3 regions of the Pseudobacillus sp. FSL P4-0506 genome follow, and region 1 is predicted to be linked to each of the others. Evidence: riboswitches for the same ligand, from Rfam matches in the RefSeq annotation. Region 1 holds a riboswitch; each other region holds the start of a gene.
The links. Region 1 has a riboswitch for thiamine pyrophosphate ahead of thiT (energy-coupled thiamine transporter ThiT). Riboswitches for the same ligand answer to the same signal wherever they lie in the genome.
Positions count from the first base shown of each region.

Region 1 (3,279 bases):
ACAAAGCACTTACCCGGTGAGCATCGTCTGTTGAGTCAATTCCAGGCGTATCAAAGATGGCAACTCCTTCAGGCAACTGGCCTGTACGATGGGATATTTCCACTTCTTCTACTATATTGCCGTTGACGCAATATGCTTGAATGTCACGGATATCGTAAGGGTAAGGGAACACTTTTATAGTCCCATCCTTAAACCAAACCTTCGCATACGGCTCTCCTTCTTTTACCTTGACAATATTGGCGCTTGTCGGAATCGGACTGGATGGCAGCAAGCTTTCTCCCATTAATTCATTGATCATGGAAGACTTTCCGGCTGAAAAGTGGCCATAAAAGGCGATGATATACTCCATGTTTTCCAGTTTTTCGATCAGTTCGGCACATATATAGGCACTTTGCTGGTCACCGTACTTTAAAAATAAAGCATGAAGCTGCTCTAGTTTTGGCAGAAGCAAGGCGCGGGTTGGTTTCTGGTTAGCGAGCCAGTTTTTTAATTTCTCGGTTAACATGCAGCATCCTCCTTTCTGCTTTCAGCGGTATTTTATTTACGCACTCCCCCTATGTAATCTCGGCTTCTTTGCCTATTTCTGGATAGGTTTCTTTTAAAAATGCTACGGATTGTTTGATTAATACTTTTAAAACATCAACATTAATATCGGCTAATTTATTAATATAGACGCATGCTTTCCCAGTAGTATGTTTTCCGAAGCTTTTTAACAGTTCCTCACGCTTTGTGTCACCCGGTGCAAAATACAAACTTATTTTAGCTTTTCGAGGTGAAAAGCCAACTAACGGTGCGTCTCCTTCATGGCCGGATTTATATTTATAATGATACGAACCGAATCCAATAATGCTCGGCCCCCACATTTTTGCTTCAAAACCCGTCGTTTCGGTAAAAATATCTAGTAATTTATACGCATCTTCCCGTTTTTTGGGGCTTTCAATAGCTTCAATAAACTCAATCACATTGTTATCCGTTTCCTTTGTTTTTAACTCATACATATAGAGTCACTCCTATATTTTTAACTTTTATACAGTCAAAGCGAGTATAACTGCGGAAGTGCAGGTCGCTTAGCTACACCAGCTGTAAATTAATCAACTAACGTAATCAGAAATATCGTCTCCAATTTCCAGTGCGCTACGATAAAGATTTCTCTATCAATCTTTATTACTCCTTTATTAAGCGCAAATTCTCAAGTTAACAGTCTATATGAGAAAGCAGGAAAGAATCAAACGTTCTCTACGCCCCGTTGTAAATGGCAACGTGACCGGCTTGGCATTTTAGCAGCCCTTAATAAAAAAATTTTCTGAACAGACTCGCAGCTCTTCTACAAATATAAGAATAAAAAGCGGGTTTCGGCAAATCCTCTCTCTGCACAAAAAAACAGGAGCTGAATTTAATGGATCAGCTCCTGTTTTATGTGTTTATTAGTAACTGGCCGAACTATTTTCAACAGGAATGGACTGTTTGTAAAAGCGCGGCGCTGTCTTTTTCAAAAATAGTAGTACAGCTGACGTAATTAACATTTCCGGAAGCAAATAAGAAAGGTTGTACAAGAAAGAATAAACGGCGACCGGTGTTCCTTCCGGTGCCGAACTGCCGAACCAGACGACGCCGGAAACGAAGTGGCAGATAAAACGAAACACAGTACCTAACAATAGACCGGCAAAAATACGGCCCGTTGTAACTGGTTTATGGAAAACAGCAAGGCCTCCGAGTCCGAGTACAGCATAAGCAAGAGGATAATCCAACACGAGCTGCACTGGATGCACAACGTATCCACCTGTCATTAAGCTGATCAGCCCAACCAATAGACCTGTAATAAAACCAGCCTGCCAGCCGCGGCGAAAGGCCATGACGAATATTGGCACCATGACGAGGGAGATAGAACCCCCGAATGCCCAAAGAGCGCCAAACTCGACATAGCTTAATATAAGCGATAATCCTGCCATGACAGCAATTTCGATCATCGTAACCAGTTTGTTTCTTTCCATAAAAAATCCCCCTTTTCTTATCCAAAGGGGTGTACGGATACAACGGATTCTTCCGCTTATGCGAATATTTCCTGTATCTGTCACACTTTCCCTACGCTGGTACTAACCAGATCAGGTTCTTAGAGTTGAGGATGGTTCCTCTCTCAGTCTAACGACACCCCTAGTGGACTTATTGCTCTTACTATAGCATAACTATAAGGAAAATGAAATACGGGGAATCATCTCCGGTGCTTTACAGTAGTAAAAGATGGCTAGATTTTTAGAGTGACTTTCATAGGAAATTATCCATCATCTCAGCGATTTCATAAAAACTGGACTCTGCCTCTCGGCTTAGTTGTGTTACTGTCTGTTCCACATGAAAGGATTCTTTCGACTAAACGATACAATCTTATAAGGGCCTATTCATATTCTCTTCCCTCTTTTGGATGTGCCTGACTCTTTTTATTTAAAGCGTATATCTTACTCTCTTATTTCATATACGTAAGTGAATATCAGGCGAAGCATCTTTTCATAAATACTTGTTTTAAAAATATATAAAATCAGGTGAGCCGATGAATCATATTGTTAAGAGCGGTGAAACATTGACGTCTATTGCAGCGGATTACCGCATTCCTGTTTCTCAATTGATTGCAGCCAATCCGGGGATCAATATTCATTCTATCTATCCCGGCCAGCAGCTGCGTATCCCGGGACTTCCTGATCCTTCTTCTCTTCCTTATTCAATTAGCGTTTCATTGTCACAGCGCAGGCTAACCTTATTTCGTCAGGGGAAAGTACAAAAAGTCTATCCGGTGGGGGTTGGTAAAATGCTGACTGAAACGCCAACTGGAGATTTTGTTATTATTAATAAAGCACCAAACCCAGGCGGCCCATTCGGAACGATGTGGATGAGTTTATCGAAGAAATCTTATGGCATTCATGGAACGAATAATCCTTCTTCTATCGGCAAGTTTGTCTCTAAAGGCTGCATTCGCATGTATAACCGTGATGTAGAAGAACTGGCTAGAACCATTCCAATCGGTACTCCAGTTCGCATTAGACCTTAAATCGCTGAAAATTCATCTGTTGCATGTTTGAAAACAAGCAAAGGGGGGCATAACGAAACAGTAAAGGAGGAATGACTGATGACAGAAGAAAATCACGCGATTCATAAAGACGGGGAACTGCAGCCGGATATGGTGGATGATACACTTGAACGGATAAGCCCCGAAAGAATGGACAGCATTCTTGAGAATTTCAATTCCTTTAAATCTTATTTGAAAAAAAGAATAGAACTCGCTGAAAAGAT
Region 1 covers NZ_JBBOOI010000001.1:2,763,469-2,766,747, reverse strand. Annotated here, with positions in the region: gene MKZ02_RS13960 (dynamin family protein) at 1-505, opposite strand, end outside; gene MKZ02_RS13955 (DUF1801 domain-containing protein) at 555-998, opposite strand; gene thiT (energy-coupled thiamine transporter ThiT) at 1,425-1,991, opposite strand; TPP riboswitch at 2,062-2,163, opposite strand; gene MKZ02_RS13945 (L,D-transpeptidase family protein) at 2,543-3,037, shown strand; gene MKZ02_RS13940 (DUF3243 domain-containing protein) at 3,116-3,279, shown strand, end outside.

Region 2 (3,279 bases), 340 kb from region 1:
CATTTATAAAAATGTTTATATGATCGACAAGGAAAACGGCGGAAAAGCAGATGCTTTGAACGCTGGGATGAACTTATCACATTATCCTTACGTCTGTTCACTTGACGGGGATTCTGTCTTAGAAAGAAATGCTTTCCTGAAAGTCATAAAGCCGATTCTCGACTCAGATGGCGAAGTGATTGCTGTCGGCGGGAGTGTGCGGATCGCCAATGGTTGTCATATTGAAGGCGGAGAAGTGATGACCGTGGATTTATCCAACAAACCCTTTGTCATTATGCAAGTGATCGAATATTTACGGGCCTTCTTAATAGGCCGTATTGGATTGAGCCGTCATAATCTGCTGCTGATTATATCAGGCGCATTTGGCGTTTTTGAGAAGGAGTCAGTCATTCGGATTGGCGGCTATCGCACAAACACCGTTGGAGAAGACATGGACCTTGTGGTGCGCCTGCACCGGATGATTAAAGAAGAAGGGCTCAATAAAAAGATACTGTATGTTCCGGACCCCGTCTGCTGGACAGAAGCTCCAGAGTCTGCGCTTTATTTGCGTAGACAGCGCCAGCGGTGGCATCGTGGGCTCTGCGAAGTAATTTGGAACCATAAAGATATGCTGTTCAATCCTAAATATGGACTTGTAGGCGTGCTATCCATGGCTTATTTCTTTTTGATTGAGCTGATGGGTGTATTCGTTGAATTAGCCGGCTATATTCTTATCCTATTCGGGGTCCTATTTTCATTTATTAATGCCGAGGTCACTATATTGATGGCTTCTCTATCTTTTTTATACGGTTCTATTTTATCTATGAGCGGTGTGCTTCTGGAAGAATGGAGCTTGAGGAAATATCCGAAACCAGCCAATATTGTGAAGCTATTTTTCTATGCGCTCTCTGAAACCTTCTGGTATCGTCCTTTGACGATCAAGTGGCGGGTAGAAGGTTTTTTACAATTTTTAGCTGGCAAGAAAGATTGGGGCGAGATGAAACGGATTGGTGTAGGAGCCAAGGTTGAGTCAAAATGAGTTGGTCGTTGAAAGGATAGCTGAAAGGAGTTTAACCAAGTTGTTGCAAGAATTTAAGAAATTTGCCATGCGCGGCAATGTCATTGATCTGGCGATCGGTGTTATTATCGGAGCTGCTTTTGGTAAAATCGTTTCTTCTCTCGTGCAGGACATTATTATGCCGATCATTGGACTGCTTATAGGGGGCATTAATTTTTCAAAGTTAATGTTTCGCTTCGGAGGAGCTGAGGTGAAATATGGTCTCTTCATACAATCCATTGTTCATTTTTTAATTATCTCATTTGCTCTTTTTCTCTTTGTACGGGTATTTAATAAGTTATACCGTCAGGAAAAGGAGGAGGAGACGCCTTCACTTTCAAAAGAGGAAGAGCTCCTTACAGAAATTAGAGATTTATTAAAATCGCAAAAAACGCTTAACAATTTAGAAGATTCAGAGTATAATAGAGAAAATTAAATAGAAAATTTAGCTAGGGGTGCCTTTAAGGCTGAGAGGATGCATGCATCTAACCCTTGAACCTGATTTGGTTAGTACCAACGGAGGGAAGCTGTCTTTATTTATGTATGTTTATTTGGTGTACATAAAGAAAAGCCTGCCGTTGTGGCAGGCTTTTTTTATTGCAAAAAGGAGGAATATAAATGGATGAATTGATGATTGGTCGAGCGAAGTTAACGAATCGGCTTTTTACCGGCACAGGAAAGTTTGCAGATCACTCGGTCATGAAACAGGCTTTTGCTGAATCAGAATCAGAAGTAGTTACCGTGGCGGTGAGAAGGGTAGATTTAGAAGCGGAGCATGAAAATATTTTAGAAGATATTCCGCCGAATATGATTATCATGCCCAATACCTCAGGAGCTAGAAATGCCGAGGAGGCAGTTAGAATTGCAAGACTGGCCAGAGCCGCTGGGATGGGCAACTGGATTAAAATTGAGGTCATTTCCGATCAGAAATATTTGTTGCCTGATAATGAAGAAACCATTCGAGCCACAGAAATCCTTGCTAACGAAGGATTTATTGTTCTTCCTTATATGAATCCGGATTTAATGGCAGCAAAAAAGCTAGCAGATGCTGGGGCGGCAGCCATTATGCCGCTCGGTTCACCGATAGGGTCAAACCGGGGCATCCGGATGAAGGAAATGATTCGGATTCTAATAGAAGAAAAAACACTGCCTATTATTGTTGATGCAGGGATCGGCAAACCGTCTGAGGCAGCTGAAGCCATGGAGATGGGGGCTGACGCGGTGCTAGTCAATACGGCAATTGCCACAGCTGATGACCCGGTAAGCATGGCTAAAGCGTTCAATTTAGCTGTTAAGGCTGGAAGACAGGCTTATCTGGCGGGGCTGGGAGCAGTGTCGCAAAAAGCAGCCGCTTCCTCCCCGTTAACTGGATTTTTACGTTAAAAAGGAGGGATTTTTTTGAGTTTTTATGAGGTGTACCGTTCAATCAAAGATCAACCATATGAAGAGTGGTTAGCTAGCATGACGACAACCGATGTAGATAGAGCTTTAAATAAAGACGATTTGAATGAACAAGACCTATTGGCGCTTCTTTCCCCTGCAGGCGGCGAACGTTTAGAAGAAATGGCTCAAAAAGCCCAGCGATTAACAGTTCGGAATTTTGGTAAAGTAATCTCCTTGTATGCCCCGCTTTACTTAACAGACTATTGTGTGAATAAATGTGCTTACTGCAGCTTTAGCTTTGATAATGATTTTCCAAGACGAAAGTTAACGTCATTAGAAATTGACCAGGAAGCAAAGGCGTTAAAGGATATGGGGATTCAGCACGTTATTTTGCTGACAGGAGAATCACGTATTCATTCATCGGTAGCTTATCTGGCAGAAGGCGCAAAAATTTTGAGAAAGCATGCCTCTTCAATCGCCATCGAGGTACAGCCGCTTGATACGGAAGAATATCATCAGCTTTTTCAGGCTGGGGTAGATGGGCTCACGGTTTACCAGGAGGTATACAATGAGGAAGTGTATAAAGAGATTCATATAAAAGGACCAAAAAGAAATTACCGTTACCGTCTTGATGCACCAGAGAGAGGCTGTCAGGCTGGGATGAGATCAGTCAATATCGGCGCCCTGCTTGGAATGGATAATTGGCAGAAGGAAGTATTTTTCACCGCTCTGCATGCAAGGTATTTGCAGAAAAAATATATAGAAACAGAAATTGCCGTTTCTTTTCCTCGCATTCGTCCGAACCTGGGTGGATTCGAGCCGCGGGTTAATGTAGAGGATAAAGACCTTGTCCAGGCTAT
Region 2 covers NZ_JBBOOI010000001.1:3,105,835-3,109,113, reverse strand. Annotated here, with positions in the region: gene MKZ02_RS15580 (glycosyltransferase family 2 protein) at 1-1,018, shown strand, start outside; gene mscL (large conductance mechanosensitive channel protein MscL) at 1,059-1,472, shown strand; TPP riboswitch at 1,478-1,578, shown strand; gene MKZ02_RS15570 (thiazole synthase) at 1,655-2,419, shown strand; gene thiH (2-iminoacetate synthase ThiH) at 2,435-3,279, shown strand, end outside.
Region 2: linked by a shared signal. The riboswitch ahead of MKZ02_RS15570 (thiazole synthase) and the one ahead of thiT (energy-coupled thiamine transporter ThiT) in region 1 are both predicted to bind thiamine pyrophosphate.

Region 3 (3,279 bases), 900 kb from region 1:
GCAGCCGTATCCAGATGAGGATGCGGCTTTTTCGTATGGGGGAATGCGAATGAATCGAGTACAAAAAATGGCTTATATGGCTTTATTTACTGCGATTGCCACCTTCGGCTCTTCGCTAGTCTGGTTTCCCGCCGGTGTAGCGAAGGCTTACCCTGTCCAGCATGCGGTAAATGTCATTGCCGGTGTGCTGCTTGGCCCGGGGCCGGCGGTAATGATCGCCTTTGTTACTGGTTTATTAAGAAATTTAATGGGAACCGGTTCACTTCTAGCATTTCCGGGAGGCATGATTGGTGCATTTCTCGCCGGCTATATTTATCAAAAAACAAGCCGAACATGGGCCGCTTCTATCGGAGAAATGACTGGGTCAGGAATCATTGCTCCTTTATTTGCCGTTCCCTATGCAAAGATATTGATGGGAACAGCGGCTGGTGCTTTTTTCTTCTTGCCAGCTTTTCTCGTCAGCAGCTTGTCAGGATCAATTATCGGTCTCTTGCTCGTAAGGCGACTAGTTAAATTGAACGCATGGAAATATCGGTTAGAGCCTTAACGCCACCGAAGGGCAATAGCCAACTTGCAGCATTCTAAGTTTGCTGCAGTGGTTCTGAGCTCAATTCGGAAGGAATCAGGGTTAAATGAAATATTTGTTTTTCTTGATATACCAGCTGATCGCACCAGCCGTTCCACTTCTTGCCGATTGGCAGCCTGGGCAGCAGTCATTAATCGAAGAGCAAAGTCGCTGCTATCTGTTAATTTATTTAACAGCAAATTTGTTTCATTCAGCAGCTGCTTGATTGATTGAGCGGATTGTTTAAATAAAGCAGGATTCACTTCAGGATAAGGCCTTAAGGACGGAGGATGACATGAGGCCACTGGTTGAAGGGCTCGATGGTGAGGATAAGTGCCTGCAAACGGGGCCATGTAAAGATTTTGAAACGGATAAGAATAATACAACCCGGTGTCACTCCTTCCTAAAAAGTAAGACTTCTCAGCCATTAACAAATGCTTGCTTTCTTCGTTATCTGTTTTACTGTAGAACTCATGACCCGATGGCCACTTCGTTCCGTATGAGGTGACGGTCCTTGCAAGATGATTTTTTCCAATTAGCCTGATGTGTACAGAGGAGTCTTTATCTTTAGCCTCTTCTATTAATATACGGCTATTGGGAAAAATAAATGATCAATACTATCTATTTAAATAGCATAAATTTTATTGAAAATTACTGGTGATTACGATCAAGCTAACAGCAGAATCTAATTGAATAGTTGGTCCTTGGGGGTGCTTGCAAAAGCTGAGAGAGGTAAATGGCCTCAACCCTTATTACCTGAACTGGATAATGCCAGCGGAGGGAAGAGGTCGTATCCTGATATTGAACTGCAGTCTTTCTAATCCTGCAGCAAGATAAAAAATTATACAGCCGCTTCCCTTGATGAGGAGCGGTTTTTTTACGTGTAGGTAATAATATTAGTCTACATGTCAATAGAGAGGGGATGGCTATGGAAAAAAAGCTAGATATACTCCTGGAACAAGTGGAGCGCCGTCAGGAAGAGATCGTTCATTTATTGAAGAAGCTGATCTCTTTCGAAACGCCTGCTCCTCCGGCACGAAATACTGCAGAAGCCCAGTCGTTTATAGCTGATTTTTTAAAAGGCTTAGATTTTTCGGTAGATAGATGGGACGTGCACCCAAATGACCCGAATGTTGTTGGAAGATGGCCAGGGACAGATGCTGAGAAGTACCAAAGTTTAATTATTAATGGACATATAGACGTGGCAGAAATACATGAAGATGAGGGGTGGGAAGCCGATCCATTTCAGGCTGTTGTCAAGGAGGGATCAGTGATTGGACGCGGGGCCGCTGACATGAAAGGAGGGCTTGCTGGTGCTTTATTCGCTTTACAGCTGCTCCATGATGCAGGAATGACGCTTCCGGGGGACGTGCTTTTTCAATCGGTTATCGGTGAAGAGGTAGGTGAAGCTGGTACGCTGGAGTGCTGCAAACGGGGCTATAAAGCGGACTTTGCGGTAGTTGTTGATACGAGTGATCTACATATACAAGGGCAGGGAGGCGTGATTACAGGCTGGATTACTTTAAAAAGCAACCAAACGTATCACGATGCGACTCGAAGAAATATGGTACATGCCGGCGGAAAGTTGTTTGGAGCCAGTGCTATAGAAAAAATGATGAAAATCATTGAAGGGCTGCAGGAATTGGAGCGCCACTGGGCGGTAACTAAAAGCTATCCAGGATTTTCGCCGGGGACAAATACAATTAATCCCGCTGTTATTGAAGGCGGGAGACACGCCGCTTTTATTGCCGACGAATGCCGGCTTTGGATTACTGTTCACTATTATCCCAATGAAACCTATGAACAGGTAGCTAAGGAGGTGGAAGATCATATTCGTCATGTAGCAAACGGAGATGTATGGATGAGGCATAACCCTCCTTCATTTAAGTGGGGTGGCACATCAATGATTGAAGAAAGGGGAGAAGTGTTTCCTTCTTTTGAAGTAGATGGGAGTCACGCTGCTGTACAAATTCTCACCCAGTCTCACTCAGATGTGCTTGGTAAGGCTCCGATGATTGATATTTCCCCAACTGTTACAGATGGGGGATGGCTTGCTGATTCCGGTATTCCTACCGTTATCTATGGACCGGGGGATTTAATGAATGCTCATTCGATCAATGAGCAGCTGTCGATTGAACAGCTTGTCGATTACACGAAAGTGATTTTGTCGTTTATCTACACTTGGTGTCACACACCGAAGCATGGATAGGTAAGATGAATACTCTGGGTTGTGAACAGCTATAGGCACAACAGAAATATGTATAGATGATCTTTAGAGGAGGAATCACATATGAAAGTGAGTAGCACGAATATAAAGTTCAGTGAAAGGCTTCATGAAAAACTTCAGCCGATCTGGAGAAAAAATCATCATCATCCTTTCGTGAGAGGAATTGGGGACGGCACGCTCGACCAGCGGAAGTTTCGTTTTTATATGGTTCAGGATTATTTATATTTAATTGATTATTCTAAGGTATTTGCCCTTGGAGCAGTCAAAGCAACAGATGTAGAAACGATGGGGAAATTCGCTTCATTGCTGAATGAAACACTTAATTTTGAAATGGCACTTCACCGCCAGTATGCAGCCCGTTTTGGCATTTCTGAGGAAGAGCTTGAACAGGCCAAGCCGTCTCCAATTACGCTTGCTTATACGCATTACATGCTTCATGTCAGTCAGAATGGCACGCTTGCCGAGTTGATTGCCGCTCTTCTTCCAT
Region 3 covers NZ_JBBOOI010000001.1:3,662,412-3,665,690, reverse strand. Annotated here, with positions in the region: gene thiW (energy coupling factor transporter S component ThiW) at 50-547, shown strand; gene MKZ02_RS18095 (hypothetical protein) at 544-951, opposite strand; TPP riboswitch at 1,262-1,366, shown strand; gene MKZ02_RS18090 (acetylornithine deacetylase) at 1,494-2,774, shown strand; gene tenA (thiaminase II) at 2,877-3,279, shown strand, end outside.
Region 3: linked by a shared signal. The riboswitch ahead of MKZ02_RS18090 (acetylornithine deacetylase) and the one ahead of thiT (energy-coupled thiamine transporter ThiT) in region 1 are both predicted to bind thiamine pyrophosphate.